Regions from separate parts of the Lysinibacillus sp. NPDC093216 genome, predicted to be linked through region 1. Evidence: riboswitches for the same ligand, from Rfam matches in the RefSeq annotation. Region 1 holds a riboswitch; each other region holds the start of a gene.
The links. A riboswitch is a leader RNA that binds a small molecule or an ion and turns the genes downstream of it on or off. The one in region 1 is predicted to bind thiamine pyrophosphate.
Positions count from the first base shown of each region.

Region 2: it holds a riboswitch for thiamine pyrophosphate, as region 1 does, so the genes downstream of both, thiC (phosphomethylpyrimidine synthase ThiC) here and thiT (energy-coupled thiamine transporter ThiT) in region 1, are expected to answer to the same signal.
Region 3: it holds a riboswitch for thiamine pyrophosphate, as region 1 does, so the genes downstream of both, thiW (energy coupling factor transporter S component ThiW) here and thiT (energy-coupled thiamine transporter ThiT) in region 1, are expected to answer to the same signal.
Region 4: it holds a riboswitch for thiamine pyrophosphate, as region 1 does, so the genes downstream of both, ACQKOG_RS19735 (ABC transporter substrate-binding protein) here and thiT (energy-coupled thiamine transporter ThiT) in region 1, are expected to answer to the same signal.

Region 1 covers NZ_JBNNVB010000013.1:38,278-43,995, reverse strand. Annotated here, with positions in the region: gene ACQKOG_RS15145 (AAA family ATPase) at 1-2,116, shown strand, start outside; gene ACQKOG_RS15140 (DUF4870 domain-containing protein) at 2,329-2,655, opposite strand; TPP riboswitch at 2,780-2,888, shown strand; gene thiT (energy-coupled thiamine transporter ThiT) at 3,019-3,579, shown strand; gene ACQKOG_RS15130 (hypothetical protein) at 3,703-3,846, opposite strand; gene ACQKOG_RS15125 (hypothetical protein) at 3,873-4,019, shown strand; gene map (type I methionyl aminopeptidase) at 4,100-4,855, shown strand; gene ACQKOG_RS15115 (hypothetical protein) at 4,882-5,595, opposite strand.
Region 2 covers NZ_JBNNVB010000018.1:101,228-106,945, reverse strand. Annotated here, with positions in the region: gene ACQKOG_RS18365 (catalase) at 314-1,819, shown strand; gene thiC (phosphomethylpyrimidine synthase ThiC) at 1,989-3,767, opposite strand; TPP riboswitch at 3,901-4,015, opposite strand; gene ACQKOG_RS18355 (AEC family transporter) at 4,430-5,359, opposite strand.
Region 3 covers NZ_JBNNVB010000001.1:417,042-422,759, reverse strand. Annotated here, with positions in the region: gene ACQKOG_RS02100 (VWA domain-containing protein) at 1-1,285, shown strand, start outside; gene ACQKOG_RS02095 (MarR family winged helix-turn-helix transcriptional regulator) at 1,469-1,891, shown strand; gene ACQKOG_RS02090 (hypothetical protein) at 2,413-2,736, shown strand; gene ACQKOG_RS02085 (EVE domain-containing protein) at 2,752-3,231, shown strand; gene thiW (energy coupling factor transporter S component ThiW) at 3,308-3,808, opposite strand; TPP riboswitch at 4,041-4,148, opposite strand; gene ACQKOG_RS02075 (MFS transporter) at 4,216-5,412, opposite strand.
Region 4 covers NZ_JBNNVB010000021.1:55,520-61,237, forward strand. Annotated here, with positions in the region: gene ACQKOG_RS19715 (TatD family hydrolase) at 1-525, opposite strand, end outside; gene ACQKOG_RS19720 (ABC transporter ATP-binding protein) at 515-1,264, opposite strand; gene ACQKOG_RS19725 (ABC transporter permease) at 1,242-2,012, opposite strand; gene ACQKOG_RS19730 (thiamine-binding protein) at 2,012-2,302, opposite strand; gene ACQKOG_RS19735 (ABC transporter substrate-binding protein) at 2,304-3,299, opposite strand; TPP riboswitch at 3,481-3,590, opposite strand; gene parC (DNA topoisomerase IV subunit A) at 4,055-5,718, opposite strand, start outside.

The sequences.
Region 1 (5,718 bases):
GCGTCTTGTCATACTTGAACAACAATGTATCGATTTACGTGCTGAGCAAAATCGTAAAGAACAATCCTATCAGCAAGTGATGACAGAGCAGAAAAACACAGAAGCTCAGTTAAAAATAGCACAGGAAAAGTTTCACGTTGAAGAGGCGAAAGAACCTGAGCGTCAACACGTTCTACAACAGGAATTACAGCTACAAGCATTATTGCCGACATTCGAGGCGTATGAGAATAATCTGCAGCAAATGCAAATAACTGAACAATATGTTGCAACAGCAAAGCTAGCAGTAGTCGATAATAGTAAAATCGTAGAAACAGGACAAATGCAAGTTCAGCAATTAGCAAAAACAATTGAACAATATGAAAATCAACTTCAGCCATATGAAAGTTATTTAGAACAGCTACCGAAGCTAAAAGAGCAAGTATCGTTACTAGCGCAAGTTGAAAAATATACGAGAGCGGTTGCAACTGCAGAGCAGGATGTAGCCACTACTAATGTCCATTATCAAGAAAGTAAGCAGGCTCTTCAAAAGCTGGAGCAACAATGGATTGCGAGTCAGGCAAGTATTTTAGCACAGCAACTTAAGGACGGAGAGCCTTGTCCAGTGTGCGGTAGTACAACACATCTCGAAACACATCGTGAGCAATTAGAGATGATCGAATTAGCAGAGGTGGAGGCTTTACGAGGAAAGGCTAGTACTGATGAGCGCAAGTTTTTAGAAAAAGAAGCTTTATTGAACTCTACAAAGCATCTTCTACAAGAGGCGCTAGAACAGATAGAGACGAATGAGATTGATCAATCGAATCAAGCACAAATTGTAGCCTCCTTGCAAAACGTAGAGCAACAAATAACAATCTTAAAAGTAGTGAGCAATCAATTGTCTGATGTACGTATGCAACAAAAAGATCATCGTACACGAATGGAGCAGCTACAAGAAAAGCAATTAAAACTAGAGCAATATTTAGCTGAGAAGACAAAGGAATTGACTAAGGAACAAGCAATTGTGGAAGAGCAGCAAAAGCATATTCCAGAAAATCTTACGACGCTGCAAGCATTGAAACAGGCAATCGCTGATATAGGGTCACAAAAGGTTGCATTACAAACCGCGTGGAATATTAGCCAACAAAGTCTGCAATCTGCCAAGGAAGCAGCAAATAATGCTAGAATGACCGTAGAAATAGCGAAACAGGCATTTGAGGAATTAAAGCTGAAAATGGATGAAAAGCGCGAGCAATTTTCAGTAAGTATGACGGAAGCGGGCTTTGAAAACTATGAAGAATTTGCTACTGGGAAGCGAAGCATGCTGCAAATAGAAGCTTTACGGAAGGCTTGCAATGATTATGCACTACAAATCCACACATTACAGGTACAAATTACTGAGGGCGAGAAGCACCTTAAAGGGCAAGAGAAACAAGATTTAACGGTAATGGAAGAAAAGCTAGGGATGCTGCGTGTCACATATGAGGAAGCCTTCAAAGTATTGCAGCAAATGGAAGGATTTGCGAAGGCTTGTGTAGACTTTATCGAAAAAGTTGAGGAGACCGAACGGGAGATTCATTTACTTGAAAAAGAGGCAGGACGAGTGAAGGAGCTCTATGCAATGTTAAATGGACAGAATGCGAAAAAGCTGTCTTTTGAGCGTTATATTCAAATCAATTATTTAGATAAAATTACAGAGGCAGCAAATGTCCGGCTTTATCATTTATCCAACGGTCAATTTGAGCTACGACGTTCTGATCGCTTAGAAAAGCATGCTAAGCAAAGTGGGCTTGGACTAGATGTGTATGATGCTTATACAGATCAATTACGAGATGTGAAAACACTATCAGGGGGAGAAAAGTTTAATGCTTCTTTAAGTCTTGCCCTTGGGATGGCAGATGTCATTCAAAGCTTTCAAGGTAATATCCGCATTGAAACGATGTTTATTGATGAGGGCTTCGGTTCTCTCGATGAAGAAGCATTAAATAAGGCGATTGATACGCTTATTGATTTACAAGATTCCGGACGCATGATTGGAGTCATTTCACACGTTGCAGAGTTAAAAGCTACAATGCCTGCTGTGTTGCATGTTGAAAAAGCAATGAACGGTCACAGTCAAACATATTTTGAAGTGAAATAACAAAGAGGCGTATTTCTGTTTATATGGAAATACGCCTTTTTTGTTATTTTTTTGTTACGTTAGGATTTGTTCCTTTTTTTGCAGCGATTACTTTTTTGACAATCGGGATAACGATAGGTGCTAATTTTACAGCGGTTTTAACAACTTTAGATACTTTCACAAAATAACAGCTCCTTAAGTACTATCTGTTTAAGGAGAGGTTGAGATGAAACTTATCGGATCACGCGAACAGCCTGAACAATATTCCAAATAACGACTCCTAATGAAACGAGAATGTAAATTGCGAATGAAGCAAACCAAATGATAAGAAAATTATTACTACCGTCAAAATTGGTGTTGAATGATAAAGTTGAGAAGACAAAGACTGCAAAGAATATGATTCCGAATGCGACTGGAATTATATGCGAAATCAGTGCTCGAATAGAGTGCCTCTTTACGTCGCTATCTTTTGTAACAAAGTAAACGACTAATGGCACAATAAAGGGTGCGAATAAAATACTGAGATAACTAAAGGCAGATAAAATTTTTTGGTTCTCCATAGTAGTACCTCCTTTTTTAATATTTACGCATGAAAAACGATAAAGTTTCAAAAAAAAATGTGGAAGAGGTTGTAATCGTAACAGTGTTTGCGTACAATGAGGTTGTTCAATTAAATTAAGATGTAACGACCACAAGGGGAGCTGATGATGTCAGCTGAGACTGGGCACGTAATGCCTTGACTCTTCGAACCTGTAAGTTAACACTTGCGTAGGGATTGTGGATAGAAACCGACACTTTTACGATGTGAGGCTCTGTCCTGGCATCGTTTTTTTATCTTTATTGATGCCAGATAGGGACATATTTGCCAACTGATTTCTATTCCTGCTCTTGTATCCTACATCGGAACAAAGGAGAGAATATTTATGGACAATAAAAAACTTTTAATGCTTGTGGAGATTGCGATATTCGCAGCGATTGGCCTTGTACTAGATCAGGTTTCCTTTAAAGTATGGGCACAAGGCGGCTCTGTTAGTCTAGTGATGGTACCAATAATTTTAATAGCATTCCGCTGGGGCCTTATTCCTGGCCTGACAACGGGATTACTTATTGGTGTGATGCAAACAATGTTTGGCGCCTATATTATACATTGGCTACAAGGATTACTTGATTATGGTGTTGCCTTTACAGTAGTAGGCTTGGCGGCCGTTGTTCGCCGACCAGTGCTCGATGCTGCCAAAGATTTAAACAAAAAGAAAATGGCACTTTATATTATTGTAGGAACTGTATTAGCGGGCTTTTTACGTTATGCAGCACATACCATTGCGGGCGCTGTATTTTTCTCAGAGTATGCTGGCGATCAAAATGCGTGGATTTATTCAATCATCTACAATGGAACATATATGCTACCAGCAACGATTTTAACAGCGATTGTCGGTGTTCTACTATTTACAGCAGCACCTCAATTAATGCAACGAAAATCATAATTAGTATGCCCTTCACATAAGTGGAGGGTTTTATTATTATTGAAACTAGAACACCCACCTTTTATACCCTAAAAAGAATCCAAAAGGCGGAGGATTTTTAGAGCTAGATAGGGATGGCATTTGTTAAAACGTATCCATGGATATAGTTGATTGGAGTGGAGACTGGGCGACTCTTTGGGGATTAGCAATAGAGGAACGGAGGCTAAAACCATCACGTCCTGTGATAACGCCTTCGTGACCAACATCCTGTTGGCCTAAGCGGCTCATCGGACGCCCCCAGGAAGCTTTGCTCTGTGCGAAAGCGAAGCGACAGCAACAAATGTGTTTCTGTAGCGAAAGCAAAGCGTCAGCTACAAAGCGCCCAGTCGGAACGGAAATCAACCCCACGCTATAGTGAAGAGCCTGTTTTTCAGCACTTTACAATTCATGATGGCATATAATATTTAAAGCGTTTAGCGTTTTTTGTATAAAAAGTTATGTTATATTAATGAATAGACATTAGATGAAAGGGACGTTAAAAATGATTGTAAAAACGCAAGAAGAGATTGAAGCATTTAAAAAAATCGGCCGTATTTGTGCTGAAATTCGTGAGGCAATGAAGGCTGCTACAAAACCAGGTGTAACAACACTTGAATTAGATGAAATTGCAGGTCGTATGTTTGCAGAAGCAGGAGCAATTTCTGGACCTAAAGGGGAGTATGATTTCCCAGGATACACATGTATTAGTGTGAATGAGGAAGTCGCACATGGTATTCCAGGTAAACGTGTGATTAACGAGGGAGATATCGTAAATATTGATGTATCTGGTTCATTAAATGGCTATTTTGCTGATACGGGCATTTCATTTGTAGTTGGTGATGGCTATGAGGATAAAGAAAAGTTATGTCGCGTAGCTAAAAGTGCTTTCGACCGTGCGATGACAAAAGTAAAAGCTGGATCAAAATTAAACCAAATCGGTAAAGCTGTTGAGCGTGAAGCATATGCCAATGATTTAACAGTGATTATGAACCTAACAGGTCATGGTTTAGGTCGTTCTTTACACGATGAGCCAAATCATATTTTAAACTACTACGATGCTTGGGATTCAACAATTATGAAAGAAGGCATGGTGCTTGCAGTCGAGCCATTTATCTCAGCGAAAGCGGAGCATATTGTAGAGTCAGGTGATGGCTGGACATTCGTTACGCCAGACAAATCATTAGTTGCTCAAATCGAGCATTCAATTATCGTTACTAAAGACAAACCAATTATTTTAACTTCTCTAGATGAACAATAAAAAAGCTAAAAATCCTGCTAACCAATTTATTTTTGGTAGGCAGGATTTTTTTTAATAAATAATATACCGACAAGTAGCACTCCGCATAAAAACAAGGCTGCAGTTGTCACAAGTAGCTCATCAAAACCATTATGTAATGCGACCCCGATATAGGACCAGATAAATACACTTGGGTAGATAATATCAAAATAATGGAATCCAATATGTAGCGCTATTGCTGCTCCAACTGTTAGTAAAATAACTGCCCAAAGTGGATCACTAAGGCCAAGACCATTCCATTGATAAGATGTTAGCGTAAAGCTTACATTTGTCATTAGGCTAAATGTAACCCAGGCTAAATAAATCGAGAAGGGTATACGACCTGTGAGTGAATTATTGCTGAGAGGGTACGTTTTGTACAACTTAAATAAATACAGTACTAAAGCAAACGTACTGATAATTGACATGATAAATAGTTCGTGATGCCAAACAACAATTGCTAACGCCTGCATAATACATATGCTACTATAGAGAACAGTCTGTTGAATAGATGTCTTTTTTAGGTTCATGACTAACCAATAACCAAGTAACATGTAAACCACAATCCAAATCATATAACTAACATTAAACGGTGCAAATATTACTGGAAAACGATTTAAGATCTCTAAAAAAGAATGATCGTTTATTTTCATGAAATAGGATGAAAAGGTTAGGATGAGTGAGACAATAAAAGTTATTGTCATCAAAAAAAATCGAGGCATGTTTTCTCTCCCTTCGTGTTAAATTGTATAGGGAAAAGACAAATAAGTATAGGACTGTAACATTATATTTTCATTATAACGGAAATTTCCAACAATGTATCGTGTTGTTTCGTTAAAAATATC
Region 2 (5,718 bases), on a different contig from region 1:
TATTTTCAATTATCATATCCTATTTTCAATAAGAATAAATAAACAAAGGAGTTCATTTTAATTTCTTTTATTCTTAAGCTCCCTCTTCTTCATAACTTATTTTTAAGTAATTCTCGAAAATGTTTAAAAAACCTAAATTAGTGGTAAAGGTTAATCATAATCCTTTTAAGTCTAGCATATATTTATAATTTATATATTACTATAAAAATTCTTTAACAATAATGATTATAATTTACTAGCAATTCTAGTTTGCGTTTGTTATAGTTATTGATGAAGAGTTTGACTCACAATTTTTCTTAGGAGGTAAACTAATATGACAAATGAAAATAATCGTAGCCGTCGTTTTACAACAGCAGGTGGTGCTCCAGTAGTAAGCAACCACGATTCTATGTCAGCAGGTCCTCGTGGTCCTCTATTACTTCAGGATGTATGGCTAATTGAAAAATTAGCGAACTTCAACCGTGAAGTTATTCCTGAACGTCGTATGCACGCTAAAGGTTCAGGTGCATTCGGTACTCTCACTGTAACGCATGATATTACTAAATATACAAAAGCAAAAATCTTCTCAGAAGTTGGAAAAAAGACTGAGATGTTTGCACGCTTCTCAACAGTTGCAGGTGAGCGTGGTGCAGCGGATGCTGAGCGCGATATTCGTGGCTTCGCACTTAAGTTCTATACTGAAGAAGGTAACTGGGATTTAGTTGGTAACAACACACCTGTATTCTTCTTCCGTGATCCTTTACACTTCACAGATTTAAACCACGTGGTAAAACGCGACCCACGCACAAATATGAAAAACGCTAATTCAAACTGGGATTTCTGGACTTCATTACCAGAGGCGCTTCACCAAGTAACAATTGTTATGTCTGACCGTGGTATTCCGACTGGATACCGCAATATGCATGGTTTCGGTTCTCACACTTATAGCTTTATTAATGCTGAAAATGAGCGCGTATGGGTTAAATTCCACTTCCGTACAGAGCAAGACATTAAAAACTTCACTGGTGCTGAGGCTGCTGAAGTAATCAGTAACGACCGCGAATCTTCACAACGCGATCTATATGAGGCAATTGAAAAAGGCGATTTCCCTAAATGGAAAATGTACATTCAAGTAATGACAGAGGAACAAGCTCGTGAGTTACCATATAACCCATTTGATTTAACAAAAGTATGGTATAAAAAAGACTTCCCATTAATTCCTGTGGGTGAATTCGAGTTAAACAAAAATGCGGACAACTACTTCGCGGAAGTTGAGCAAGCTGCCTTTGCACCATCTAACATTATCCCTGGTATTAGCTTCTCGCCAGACAAAATGTTACAAGCTCGTATCTTTGCGTATGCAGATGCACAACGCTACCGTTTAGGTGTGAACCACTACGCGCTTCCTGTAAATGCACCAAAATGTCCATTCCGTACGTTCCACCGCGACGGTGCTATGCGTTTCGATGGCAATCTTGGTTCAACTTTGGGCTATGAACCAAATAGCTATGGTGAATGGGAGCATAATTTAGACTATAAAGAGCCTGAATTACGTATTGACGGTAATGCCGGTATCCACGACTTCCGTGAAGACGACAACAACTACTTCGAGCAGCCGGGTAAATTATTCCGCCTAATGACTGCCGAAGAACAACAACGCCTATTCGAAAATACTGCTAATGATATGGCACCAGTTGAAGAGTTCATCAAACGTCGTCATATCCTGCACTGCTATTTAGCTGATCCAGCATATGGTGAAGGTGTAGCAAAAGCTATGGGTCTTTCATTGGAAGGTATGGATCTTTCAAACCCATACGAAAAACAACCAACAAACGTTTAATTTATTTCAGCAAACAAACATTTGCTGAGGCATAATTGATTTTTTCCACTTATTATTGATATCCAAATCCAACTTTTTACTCCATGTGAAGGGCAACTTCACATGGAGCTTTTTTATCTTAATGACCAAAAAAGGCTTGTGTCTAGTAGACACAAGCCCGCTCTAATAATTATTGATAAATTTGACTGCCTGCCTTTTTAAATTCCTTTGCCTTTTCCTGCATACCTTGGTGGATCGCTTCAGTCGTATTTAAATCTTGATCTTTTGCATAATTACGAATATCTTGTGAGATTCTCATACTACAAAACTTAGGTCCACACATTGAACAGAAGTGCGCAGTTTTCGCTCCTTCTGCAGGCAACGTTTCATCGTGGTATTCGACCGCACGCTCTGGATCTAACGAAAGATTGAATTGATCGCGCCAGCGGAATTCAAATCGTGCCTTAGATAGTGCATCGTCACGCTGCTGTGCTCCCGGATGCCCTTTCGCCAAATCTGCCGCGTGTGCAGCAATTTTATACGTAATAACCCCTACGCGAACATCCTCACGATTTGGTAAGCCGAGATGCTCTTTAGGCGTCACATAACATAGCATCGCTGTACCATACCAACCGATCATCGCAGCACCGATAGCTGATGTAATATGGTCATAGCCAGGAGCAATATCTGTTGTTAACGGCCCTAAAGTATAGAAAGGTGCTTCCTTACACACCTCTAACTGCTTATCCATATTTTCTTTAATAAGATGCATTGGAACATGTCCCGGTCCTTCTACCATCACCTGTACATCATGCTTCCAGGCAATTTGCGTTAATTCCCCTAGCGTATCTAGCTCCGCAAATTGAGCCTCATCATTTGCATCTGCTATAGAACCCGGACGTAAACCATCACCTAAAGAGAAGGCTACATCATAGGTTTTCATAATTTCACAGATTTCTTCAAAATGAGTATATAAAAAGCTCTCTTGATGGTGATATAAACACCACTGCGCCATAATCGAGCCTCCACGGGACACTATGCCTGTTACACGATTAGCCGTTAATGGCACATAGCGCAGTAATACCCCTGCATGAATCGTGAAGTAATCAACACCTTGCTCAGCCTGTTCGATTAACGTATCACGATACACTTCCCACGTTAAATCCTCTGCCACACCATTTACTTTTTCTAGCGCTTGATAAATCGGCACCGTTCCTACTGGCACCGCGGCATTACGGATAATCCATTCACGTGTCGTATGAATATGCTTACCAGTAGATAAATCCATAATGTTATCAGCACCCCAGCGTGTAGCCCACGTCATTTTTTCTACCTCTTCTGCAATAGAGGATGACACTGCTGAATTGCCAATATTGGCGTTAATTTTCACGTGGAAGTTACGTCCAATAATCATCGGCTCTGCCTCAGGGTGATTAATATTAGATGGCAAAATAGCACGTCCTGCAGCGATTTCTGAGCGCACAAATTCCGGGTCCATATTTTCACGTATCGCTACAAATTCCATTTCTGGAGTAATAATTCCCTTTCGTGCATAGTGAAGCTGTGTTACATTTTTACCTTTCTTCGCGCGTAAAGGCTTTCTAGATAATTCCGGAAAAACATTTTCATTCATTCGCGGATCATCAGCTTTACGGAATCCATTATCTTCTGGCTTGATAGTACGACCTTCGTATTCTTCAACATCACCGCGTTCTTTGATCCATGCACTACATAAAGCTGGCAATCCTTTCGTAATATCCACCTTATACGCAGGATCAGTGTACGGGCCGCTCGTATCATAAACACGTACTGGCGCATTTTCCTCTTCACCAAAGCTTCCTGTCGTTGGACTTAGAGCAATTTCACGCATTGGCACTAAAATATCTGATTGAGATCCTTCTACGTAAACTTTTTTACTTCCTTCAAAACTGGACATAATCGTAATATTCTTGTCGCTAACTGTTGTCATAAACTACTTCGCTCCCTTTTACATTTATATAAGGACCGAATCTAGCTCACCCAAACAAAGACAAAAGCCGAATCCAAAAAATTTTGGATCCGGCTAAGAATGTAAAGGTATAGTTATTGCAAATAACATTGAGTGCAATAATGGTTAACTTTCCCACGCTGGTATGAGCCAGATCAGGTCCAAAGGGTCAAGAAACCTCTATGCGTTTCCCTCTCAGCCTGACTCATCAGACTCCCCTAGTTAATGCTATTAAGTTTGATGATAGTGTAGCAGATATTGCTAATAGATGGAAGCTTCATTTGATTATTTTTGGCACATTCATCAAGAATCAGCTTCTGATTAGACTTCGGAGCGTATGCGAAACAGCTCATCGGACGCCCCCAGGAAGCTTTGCTCTGCGCAAAAGCGAAGCGTCAGCTACAAATGTTTTCTGTAGCGAAAGCAAAGCGTCAGCTACAAAGCGCACAGCCGGAACGGAATTCAACTTCACGTTATTCGATGAATTCATATACTTTGAAGATTTATCGGAACAAAATCTCATTTTATCGGAACAATTTTAACTTTTATCGGAATATTATCTTGTTTTATCGGAACAATTTTAACTTTTATCAGAACAATTTCAGTTTTTATCAACTATGGGCAATCAAATGAGCACCTAGCCATTAGGTAAACAACAGTTCCGCTACATAAATCACGATTGTCACTGTAATACAGCTTACAATCGTTGAAAATAAAACTGTTTGTGCAGCAGTTGCCGATTCTACGTCATATTCTAATGCCAAACTTGAGCTATTTCGCGACGTCGGGAACGAACTAGCTATAAAAAGTGATTGTGCCACGACACCGTCAAGACCAAGCGCAAAAATGATAAACAATGCTACGGTTGGCCCTATGACTAGTCGCGTAAAACAGCTAATGAATACCACTTTATTGAACATGGATTTGATTTCAAGCTGGGATAGTTGTGCCCCTAAAGTTATTAATGCTACAGCGATAAAGCCATCTGCCACATGATCTATCGGAATTCTTACAAACTGTGGAATAGCAATATTAAAATAGTTCATTGCCACACCAATAATAAGTGCATGAATAATAGGCATTTTGAGGAAGTCTTTCACAATAGACATGCCCGATTTTGTTGAAGAGATTAAATTATACAAGCCGTAAGTGTAGGTCGTCATATTTTGAAATATTACAAGAATGACCTGAATTGCTACTCCAATCGGCTGGGTCACAAAAATCATCTGTGCAACCGGAATACCATAGTTACCTGAATTAATTAGGACAACACTATTTTTAAACACTGCCGCCTCTGTTTTTACTAAACCGAGTCCCTTTGCTAGAAAGTGACTAAGCACCATTTGGCTTCCGATAAAGAGTAGGATAAATAACGCAACTTCCCCAAGTACAGACAGCTCTATACTCGTTTCATATAAATTCACAAAAACAGCTGCTGGCATGAAACAATATGTAATAAGTTGGGATAACGCCTTTAAATTAAAGCGAAATTTCTTTTGTAAAACTGCGCCAAGTACTAGAAGCACTAAAATCGGAGCTACAATTTGAAAAAATATCATACCGAGATACACCATAGTGATGTCCCCCTTCCCTCTCCTATAGTAGTGCTGTTTTTATGCTTGGTCAATGTACTTCAAAATCAACTCACCGCTCATATCAAGGCATTTTTTCTGAACACACTGAACTAATACAGTGTCTTTAATAGATGGTAAAAGTTATCTTTCGGAACGTTATAGCGCTTGAAATGAGCGTGATTTCCGCACCAAATTACCAAGTTTCGCGCAAAAAAAAACCGCACTTCACTTTCAGATTTTCTGAAATAATTAAGGATTCTTAAAAACGAACGATACAGAAAAAGGGACTACATTTCATTTAAGAATAATAAATAGTAAAATATACCCTTTATGTACTAAATTAGAGAAATATATGATAT
Region 3 (5,718 bases), on a different contig from region 1:
ACGAGATGAAGATACGCTCGGGTTTATTGCCTTTGATGATCGACCTTGGGAAATTATTGAGGCAGGACCACTTAGCAATAAGGAAGAAGCGGTAGATACGATTTTATCTGTAACGCCAGGGGGTGGTACCGAAATATTTGGCTCACTAGCTAAAGCTTATGAAAATCTAGCTGATTTAAAGCTACAGCGAAAGCATATTATTCTATTAACTGATGGTCAGTCTCAGCCTGGTAACTATGAAGACTTAATTGCTCAAGGAAAAGAGAATGGCATTACTCTTTCAACAGTTGCAATTGGTCAGGATGCAGATGCTAACTTACTTGAAGCGCTTAGCGAGATGGGCAGTGGGCGTTTCTACGATGTTGTTGATGAGCAGACAATCCCTTCTATTTTATCGCGTGAAACAGCCATGATTTCACGCACATATATTGAGGATAACCCATTCTATCCAACGATATTTAATGCAGCTGGCTGGAATACATTATTTACAGATGGTGTACCTAAAATGAACGCTTATATCGGTACGACAGCAAAGCAAGGAGCTACTGTTATTGCAGAAAGTGAGAAGGAAGATCCAGTACTTGCAGAATGGCAATATGGCCTTGGCAAAACATTCGCCTTTACTTCTGATTCGACAGGAAAATGGACAGGGGACTGGGCAAGATGGCAAAATTGGGGCACATTTTGGCAAACGCTTATTTCAAAAATGCTACCAAGCTATAATGATGTTGCCTATGATGTACGTCTAGAATCAGACGGCTCATTTGTCATCACAGACCCAACAAATGAAGCGGCGTTCTTAGATATTGTTGCTGTCAATGAAGTGGGGGAAGAACTTGATACACAGCTTGAAACAATTTCAGCATCACAAGTTCGAGCAGTCGTACAAGCAGAACCAGGACTCATCTTCTTCCGCATTGCCGATGAAGAAAATGCCATTTACCAGGCAGGCTTAAGTGTACCTTATAGTGCTGAGTATGAATTACGACCAGTGAATGAAAAGTTAGTCAAAGAGCTAACAAAGCAAACAGGCGGCTCCGTTTTAAAAGAACCGAGCGAGGCATTCCGTGAATTTACTAAAAAAGGTGCGGAACGCCAAAATATTGCAACATGGCTCTTATTGGCGGGTATGCTACTATTCTTCATAGATATTACTATTCGACGCTTTGGTTGGGGCTTCCTAACTAGGCCGAAGAAAAAAGAACAGCCTGTAGAGGAAACACAGATACAGGCAGAGGACACAAATGTTGCCCAGCTATTAAAGGGTATGAAAAAACGATCCTAACAGATAAAACGATGGTGCATAGAGATGTGCCATCGTTTTTTTGTAATTTCAACAACTGGATTGGAGAATTATTCATGAAAGGTAAAATATGACTTGTAAATAATATACATAGATGCAATAATAGATGATAGTAATAAAATATTACTATCACTTTTAAGTACTATAGATTTTGGAGGTTTGGACATGACCAATATAATGAATTCTTTTGGGTTTCTTAGTTTTAAATTAGCAGAGGCTTTAGAGGAAAATCTCGAGAAATATATTAGTGAAAAATATCAAATGAAATCCAGAGAAGTCGGGATCATGATTGCTGTAAAAGAAAATAAACTTAGTCAAATTCAAATAGGACAGATTTTAAAGTTAGATAAAAATAGTGTCCGCTTTTTTATCGATGGTCTAGAAGAAAGAAATTATGTTTATAGGGAGAAAAATCCAGAAAATAGAAGAGAGAATTTAATATGCCTTACGGAACATGGTGGAAATTTGGCAGAAGAGTTATTGAAGACCCTTTCGATTTCTGAGAATGAAGTGTTAAACGTACTTTCATTGGAAGAAAAAGAGCTGTTGAAAAGCATATTGAAAAAAGTATATGAAAATCGTGAATAGGGTTTAACTTCTTTCAGCAACCTGCTGAAATAGAGGAACTCAGTCTAAGAACGCCACGTCCTGTGGCAACGACTGAGTGACCAACTTCGTGTTGGCCTAAAGCCTCCGGCGGATGTCACGGATTCGGAAAGGAGTTAATAAAGGATGTTAACCTAAAACCATCGCATCCATGCGATAACGGCTAACTGACCTGTATCGGTGCCGCTGCCGCTACGCTTTCGCGCAAAAAACATATGTTGCTGCTGCCGCTACGCTTTCGCGCAAAAACATATGTTGCTGCTGCCGCTACGCTTTCGCGCAAAAACATATGTTGCCGCTGCCGCTACACTTTCGCGCAAAAACATATGTTGTTGCTGTCGCTTCGCCTTTCGCACAGACAAAAACACGTTGCTGCCGTTACGTTAGCACTGCGCTTTCGTACAAAAAACATTTGCAGGCCTAAGCACAAAGCCGAATCCGGACGCAATTATGCCGAGGTATAATTGATAACCATATCAATAAAAAAGAAAGAGTGATGAGAAATGAAAGCAGTAGAAGTTATGAAGGAGTATTTGAGAAGAGCGCAAGTAGAGGGTCAGGATCTATCTGATATGTATGTAGATCATGGAGAATTAAAAAATTTTAAAGGTGAAATTTTTAAAGGAAGAAAAGAAATACAAAACTTTTACACGTCACCTATGCCAAAAGGCTTTAAATTAACTATCCAAAATATTGATGGTGATGATACAGAATGTATTGCTACAGTTTTAACTACTTGGGATGGTTTGCCAAACCCAGTGATTCTGGAAGAAAGGTTGATTCTTGAAAATGAAAAAATAAAATCGTTGGCGATGATTCCAAAATAAAAGGGGGCGGAAGCTATGTCATTAAATCCTAATAAAAATTCCCTTCCTACACCTGAAAGAGACACGAAATATTGGATTGGTGTGGTATCTCTTAATCATGTGCAAAAAGGGGTTGAGGGAGGATTCGGCCAGTTATGCCATGGTAAAGAAAGACCTTTGAAACGAATGCAAAAAGGAGACTGGATCATTTATTATTCTCCTAAAAAAAGTCTAGATGGTAATGAGCCTGTAAGAGCATTTACCGCAATTGGAAGAGTGAAGGACGAGCGAATATACGAGTTCCAAATGGCAGAAAATTTTATTCCTTTTAGAAGAGATATAGACTTTTATAAAGATGCAAAAGCTGTGCCAATAAAAAGGATCTTAGATTATTTAGAGTTTGTAGAGGACAAATCCAAATATGGCTATAAATTTAGATTTGGTCATTTTGAAATAAGCAAAAAAGACTTTTTATTAATTGCTCATGAAATGGGATTACCGTTGAAGTATGGGTGAATTGGAACAAAAAACGTTACTTTCTTAATTAATTGTCATTAAAGAAAGTAACGTTTTTAAATTGCTTTAAATCAAGTTATTTAAGCTGAGTGTTAAGGTTAGTTACAAATACTGTCTTACGCAAATTGCTAGCAACGACAATGCCTAGCATAGCACCAATGGTACTTGAAGTTAAAAAGGCTGGCATGAAAAATAAAGCAGCAACGGATGTCCCCATTAATAAATGCGCGTAAGGTACTGCGATAAGTGAGGCAATGATACCTGTCCCCAACATTTCACCGACTCCTGCAAGCCATTGCTTATCGCTGTATTTATAGGCAAGAGCTGCACATAGAGCGCCAATAACACTGCCAGGTATAGCTAGTAATGAGCCTGTGCCTGTTAAAATACGAATAATGGCTGTGACAAAGGCGACCATAACAGTAGGAACTGGACCAAGAATGATAGCACCGATAACATTAATGGCATGTTGGACAGGGTAGGCACGCGCAATCCCCGTTGGTATTGAAACGAAGGTAGAACCTGCTACGGCAATTGCTACTAATAAGGCCATGATTGTTAATTTTCGAATTGACATAATTTCCACTCCTTTGAAATGTGAATTTTATAGTTAGCGCCGCTAAACAGGAGAGTTCCGCCGCTAAAGCTATGAGAAGCGCCGCTAAAGTGGAGAATACCGCCGCTAAGCCAGTGAGAATGGCCGCTAAACAGGAGAGTTCCGCCGCTAAGCTAGAGAGAAGCGCCGCTAAAGCGTAAAAAAGCCGCTTCCTAAAAAACAATAGGAAGCGGCCTTGTATCTACATAGTAAAAAGCAAGTGTCGGCACTTCCCTCCGCTAGTGTGAACTAGATCAGGTTCAAAGGGTCCGTATATGATCATATACGTCTCAGCCTTTTAAAGACTCCCCTAGTGGTAATTAATAGAATTTTTAGTTTTTCACATATTAATGTAGCATACTACTAAAAATAGTCAATAACTTTTCAGACTATTTTGTATCAGGATGCATAAGATGTGGTGCTTTTTTCATTGTCCAAATAAGGGCAAGGAAGAAACAAGCCATTAAAATAATAGACCCGAATATATAAGGACTGTTCATATTCCAATCGAATAATATACCTGCTAGAGCTGGACCAATCATATTACCAAGACTCATATAAGCATTGTTCAGACCAGCTGCATAGCCCTGTTCATTCTCAGCAAGCTTTGAAATCAATGTGTTGACGGCTGGGCGAATCAATGTCGTAGCTGTAGAGAAGATGGTCGCTACAATTAAAATAAGTGCAAAACCAGATGCGAATAATATTAAGAAAATCGAAACGGCTGCAATAAATAAATTGACTAACACTACTTTCATTTCGCCGAAGCGATTAAACAGCGGTGTAATAACAAACATCTGTACAACAACACCAAAAGCGCCGCCCATAACTAATATAATGGCGATATCAGTAGGTGTGTAATTAAACTTGTCTGTAACAAATAATGATAATGTTGTTTGGAAGTTAGCAATCCCGAAAGAGAATACAAGCATGATAATTAGCATGACAAAATAAGGCATTCGGACTGAACGGGCCATCTGCTTTGCAAGATTATCCTGCTTCTGTGCTTTTTTAGCAGTGTTCGGTTTTGTAGCAGGCAATAAAAAGAACGATAAAATAGCTGCTAAGATAGCTGCACATCCAGCAGTATAAAACGGAAAATGCAAACTAACTTTTGAGAGGAATCCGCCAATACCTGGTCCGATCATAAAACCAAAGGACATTGCTGCCCCTATCATCCCCATACCTTTTCCGCGTTCCTCGTACGTTGTGATGTCAGCCACAAATGCCATTATAGGAGGTGCCACAAATGCAGATCCAAGGCCACCTAAAAAGCGTGCCAAGAAGAGCATCCACACATCTGTAGAAAGTCCGAATCCAATTTGTGCAAGTCCTGTTACGATAAGGCCGAAAATAATGAGATTTTTACGACCGTATTGATCGGAAAGATTCCCAGCAATTGGAGAAAATACGAATTGTGCTAAGGCGAACGTTGCAATCAACATGCCAAGTACTTGTCCTGCAGCACCAAATAGTTTTAAATAATCAGGCATGACAGGAATAATAATTCCGATACTCCCCATTGCGATAAACATATTAAACATTAAAATATACAAAGCCGCCTTGTTAGACTTCTGCTGGGTCATCGAATACCCCTTTCTTTAATCAAATATACTACAGTCTACCACAAGGCTTGTACGTTTGCTATTGACTATAAGTCTGAGATTTAGTAGTAAGGTTATGAGGATTCTATTGATCAAATAAAATAAGCGTGTTGATTTCCGTTCCGGCTGGGCGCTTTCCTGGGGGCGTCCGATGAGCCGCTTCGCTTCGCTGCAGGGTCTCATCTGTGACGCTGATCCCCAAGAGTCGCCCAGCCTCCACTCCAATCAACTTATAACATGATATAGTTTTAACAATTATCAGTCCTATCTATTAGAGATGAGTCGATA
Region 4 (5,718 bases), on a different contig from region 1:
ACAATCAGGCGTGACAGAAATGAAATACCCTTTAGAAATCATCCGTTCAATCACTTCCTCATCGCCTTTAAACCAATGAAAATGCGCTTTCGTTACATGATGTTTTTCTAGCAAATCACAAACAATCGCCGCATCCTCATAAACAGCATGTAACACTATCGGTTTATTTAACTCCTTTGCCAATACAATAAACCGTTCTAACAATGCTACATACGGACGAACATCAATCGCCTTCTCCTGCCTCAAATAATAAGGCAATCCAACCTCGCCAATTGCTACCATTTCATCAGAGTGTTGGCGTATCCACTCGAATAACGCGTCTTCCTCCTCATCACTAAGTAACGGTTGTTCGGGATGAAACCCAAACGCTGCTTTTACCTTTGCATAGGCTTTCGACAGTTTCAACGTCTTTTCACACGATGGAAGATTCATGCTAACGGCAATGACATGTTCAACTTCCTCTAGTAAAGTTGGTATATCGTTTTCCTTATACTGATCTAAATGAATATGTGCATCAATCAACATTCGCTTCATCCTTTTTTTCTGTTAAATACGTGAATAACTGTTGCTTCAAAGCCGTAAACGAAGCGGAATGACGAATTTCTTCTTGGCGTGGCCTTGCAAAAGGTACGATTATTTCCTTTTTCATTGTCGCTGGTCGTTTCGTGAGTACAATGATACGATCAGCTAAAAACAGAGCTTCCTCGATACTATGTGTAACGAATAATATAGACTTTCGATATTCCTCCCATATCGATAAAAGCCACGCCTGCATTTCAAGCCTTGTAAACTCATCAAGTGCAGAAAACGGCTCATCTAAGCATAAGATGGGCTTATCACTAACAATGGCACGAATAAACGATACACGCTGTTGCATACCCCCTGACAGCTCATTGGGATACGCATTTTCAAACGCTGCAAGCCCAACTTTGTCTAACCATTCCTTGGCCAAGTTCACGTTTGGTTTTCTATGAAGCTCCTCGACCATCGTGACATTTTCTACTATCGTACGCCATGGTAATAAACACGGCTGCTGAGGCATATAGCCAATCGTCCCTCTTTTTTTCTGGATATCTGTATCGTTTAATAAAATAGCACCCTTATCAATAGAAGTAACACCACCAATTAATTGAAAGAGTGTACTTTTTCCACTGCCTGACGGTCCGATAATCGCCACAAATTCCCCGTCCTTGACCTCAAACGATAAATTGCGAATAACCGGAAGAGCATCAAAGGATTTATCAATGTTTTGAATGCTTAGCATGGAGTCCTCTCCCCTTCACAACAAGTTTTTCTAACAATTGTATAGCACTAAATAATAGTAAACTTAAAAATACGATAGCAAAAATAGCTACAAACACGCGATCCGTTCGAAATGAAGATTGTGCTAATGTCATATAAACACCAATCCCCATTTTCGCACCTAACCATTCCGCAATGACAGCTCCCATGACGCTATAGGTTGCCGCAATCTTTACGCCTGAAAAAATCGCTGGATACGCATAAGGCCATTCAAGCTTCCAAAAGGTTTGTGCTTTCGTTGCACCAATCATCCTAAAATAATGCTTCAGCTCAGGCGAAGTTTGACGAAAGCCATCCATTGCCGAAATAACAATAGGGAAAAAGCACACAAGACAAATAATAATGAGCTTTGGCAATAAACCGAAGCCAAACCATATGATTAAGAGTGGTGCTAGAACGAGCACCGGGACATTCTGTGACATAATCAGAATAGGATAAAATAGCTCCCGCACAAACGTAAAACGATGTAATAGCACGGCAACCGTTAGCCCACATACTATCCCGATAGCTAGACCAAGAAGTGCTAATTGAACAGTCGCTAAAGCATGTGGCACAAACGTCTCATACGATTGAAAACCTTCTTTCAAAATGGCACTCGGTGCAGGCAAAAGCCAATGTGGAGTATCAGCAAAGCGGACAATTAGTTCCCATATGAATAAGAGGAAGGCGATAAAAATTATCGTCCTTCCTTGTTTGAAAGCTTGCCTCATCACTGGTATTTCTCCGTCAATGTACCCATTGTAATACCAGATGGCTGATATAAAATTTTCACTTGCGTGATGACATTGATCGCGCCCAGCTCAATCATCTTGTCATTCATTTTTTCAATGATTTGTAATAAAACCGGTAGCTCACCTTCCATTGTCGTTTCTAACGGGTGCACTTCATATTTAACTCCTGAAGCGTCGATAACCGCAATCGCTGCATCGACATATGGGATCACATCCTCATATTTTTCAGTTTTCGGGATAATTTGTACACTTATTAATGAGTTTGCCATATTACTTTGTCTCCTTTTTCGGTAAAAAGTCGTTTGTAAATGCTTGTACTGCGTTAAATTCGCCCTCTAAAACTTTGTTGCTGGCCATCCATTTCGCGTAGTTTTCCCAGACAGCTAGCTTTTGCTCGCCCCATTGTTTAGCGTCGTCTTGATACTTATCTGCTAGCCATTCCTGACTTTTATGCACAAGGTTTTTATCTAAATCAGGTACAGCTTCTAGTAAAATATCAGCTGCCTCATTCGGATGTATTATCGCATATTCATAGCCCTTTGCTGCAGCAGCGACAAATGCTTTGACCGTCTCAGGATCATCCTTAATCATTTTTTCATTTGTAGCGAGTACAGGCGTGTAATAATCTAACTGATCACTATAATCTGTTAAATATAGCATGTTCAGTTTTTCGCCACGTAGTTCTGCTTCGATACCTGTCCATGCATAATAGATCCACGCAAAATCAATATCTTTTTTCATCATTGTGAAGAAATCTATATCGCCTGCATTGACAATATCTAACTTATTAATATCCGCATTTTCTGTTTGCATAAGTGATTGTAGTACAGCCTTTTCAAGTGGTGCACCCCAGCCACCGTATGTTTTACCTTCAAAATCCTTTGGTGACGAAATGCCTTTTGATGCAATGGATGCGAAGCCAGAAGTATTATGCTGAATAATCGCTGCAATCGATACTAAAGGTACATCTTGCACACGGGCCTGTGTAATCCCTTCCTGATAACTTACGCCAAACTGAGCCTTGCCAGACGCCACAAGCTGATCAGCACCTGTTTCGCCAGGTAATAAAATATCGACATCTAAGCCTTGCTCCTTAAAGAAGCCAAGTTTTTTCGCAACATATAAACCTGTATGATTTGTGTTCGGTGTCCAATCGAGAACGACTGATACTTTTGTTAATCCCTTAGTATCCTTTTTATCCTCTTTTTCGCTACAGCCCACTAATGTTAACAGTGTAGCCAACAGGATCAATAACCATTTTTTCATGCTGAATCCTCCAAGTAAAGTAGTGTGAAATTGTTCATAAATGAATGTGTTTACCAGAAGAAAGCGTATTCACGGTCTGTTTACACCCAAACCCAAAGTCTGTGCATGAATAAAAGTCTGAAAACATAAAAAACGCCTAGGATTCCTCCCAGACGTTTTGTAATCAATATCAAAAACTTTTACTTTTTGAATAGATGTTCCCTACGCTGGTACGAGCCAAATCAGGTTCAAAGAGTCAGCGTCTATCGGACACAATCTCAGCTGGCAACACCAGCCCCCCTACATTCTTTCCATATGAACTTTTCGTGATTATTATACCCATATCTATCCGTAAATGACAAGGCTCTGTTTTCTGAAAGCCCCGTAAATATAATTTAAAGCCTCATCTTTCTCTTCAACAATTCCATTTCCTGAGAATATTCACCGTTTTTTTGGTAAAACATTTTTTATTTAAAAGGAATCCCCTCCTGAAATCAAGAAGCGGTATATTGTTCGAAGTTTTAATAGGCACTGTTAAATACTATTGTTGATAATCAAATCAAGAACCTTTTGTGGTTTTTAATTTTTGCTTTTAGTAGTAAGACGTTGAATAAGAATCAGTAATCTTCATAACAACTTACTTGTAAAGCTACACCCGATTCACCAATTTGCCTAAAAACTTTATTGTCACTATACACCTACCCTTTCTTTTGATTCCTATATAGAAAAAAAGCCCAGCTCTCTAAGGAGCATGGGCTATAAAATCAGTTTTATTTCTATTCTTTTTTGACCGTAAAGACATGTGAAATAGCACCGTCTGTAGCTATATCCACTTTAAAGGAGCCATTGGAATGGCGATCTGCTCGAGTTAATGCTTGTACATCAAGGATCTCTTGCACGCCTTTTTCCGTTTCGATTGTTAGCCGTTCCTCATCAGTTACCTTGACTACAGCCACGATACGATGTGGGTTCGCTTTTAATTCCGTTAACACTTTTAAGCCACGTTTTGCACGACTCGTCATCTCTACCTCGGCAACATTCATTTTCTTCACCGCACCACGATGTGTCACAATCGCAACATATGCCGTGGCATTTGGCGGTAAAACATTGATGCCGACTAATGCTTCTCCGTCTTTCAGCGTAATCCCTTTGACACCGCCTGTTTTCACACCCGTTACTGGCAATTCCTCCATTGGGAAACGAATAGCATAGGCAGTATCTGTTGTTAACATTAGTTCTACTTCGTCTGTCACGATACCTGCAAAAATCATTTCATCGCCTGACTTAACATTCATCGTTTTGATTGGTTTAGAATAACGTGTAACAGCATAATCTGCTACAGGTGAGCGTTTAATTTGTCCATCTTTCGTAGCCGTTAAAATATACGTATTGGCCTGTTCAAATGTCTCAAAACCATATACAGCAATAATAGATTCATCTTCCCCTGTCGGCACAATACTAGAAATATGCTGACCAAGATCCTTCCAACGAATATCAGGTAGTTCATGGACAGGCTGATAAATATAATTGCCTCGATTTGTAAACAGCAGTAGATGATGCTGTGTATTTAAATTTGCTTCATATAATAAATAATCGGAATCCTTCATCGCAAAATCCTGACCATTCGAAGCTGCATGTGAACGTGTAGATGTACGCTTAATATAGCCATCCTTTGTGACAGTCACTACGACCTCTTCACTTGGGACAAGGACATCTAACGTAATTTTGATTTCTTCAATTTCTTGTTCGATTTTTGAACGACGTGGCTCTGCAAAGCGCTTTTTAATGTCAAGTAGTTCCTGTTTAATAACACGTACAAGCTTTGCTTCACTATTAAGAATACCTTCAAGCTTGGCGATCAGTTTATTTAGTTCATCCTGTTCATGGCGAAGCTCTGTGATATCTGTATTCGTTAATCGGTATAATTGCAAGCTAACGATCGCCTCTGATTGCACTTCTGTAAAGTCAAATTTCACCTGTAAATTCGTTTTCGCATCTCGTTTATCATTAGACGAACGAATCGTAGCAATAACTTCATCTAAAATAGAAAGCGCCTTAATCAAGCCATCAACGATATGCGAACGATCTTTAGCCCTTTGTAAATCATAAACGGAGCGGTTCGTCACAACTTCCTTTTGATGGGCAATATAAGAATCCAGTAACAATGGCAATGTCATCATTGTCGGACGACGATTATGGATAGCAATCATATTAAAATTATAGGCTACTTGTAAATCAGTTGTTTTGAACAAGTATTGTAAAATCCCTTGTCCTGGAACATCTTTTTTCAGTTCAATGACAACACGTAGGCCGGTACGATCCGATTCATCGCGAATTTCTGCAATTCCTTCAAGTCGTTTATCCACTCTTTGTTCATCGATTTTCTTCACAAGATTTGCTTTATTGACATCATACGGTAATTCCGTAATAACGATTTGCT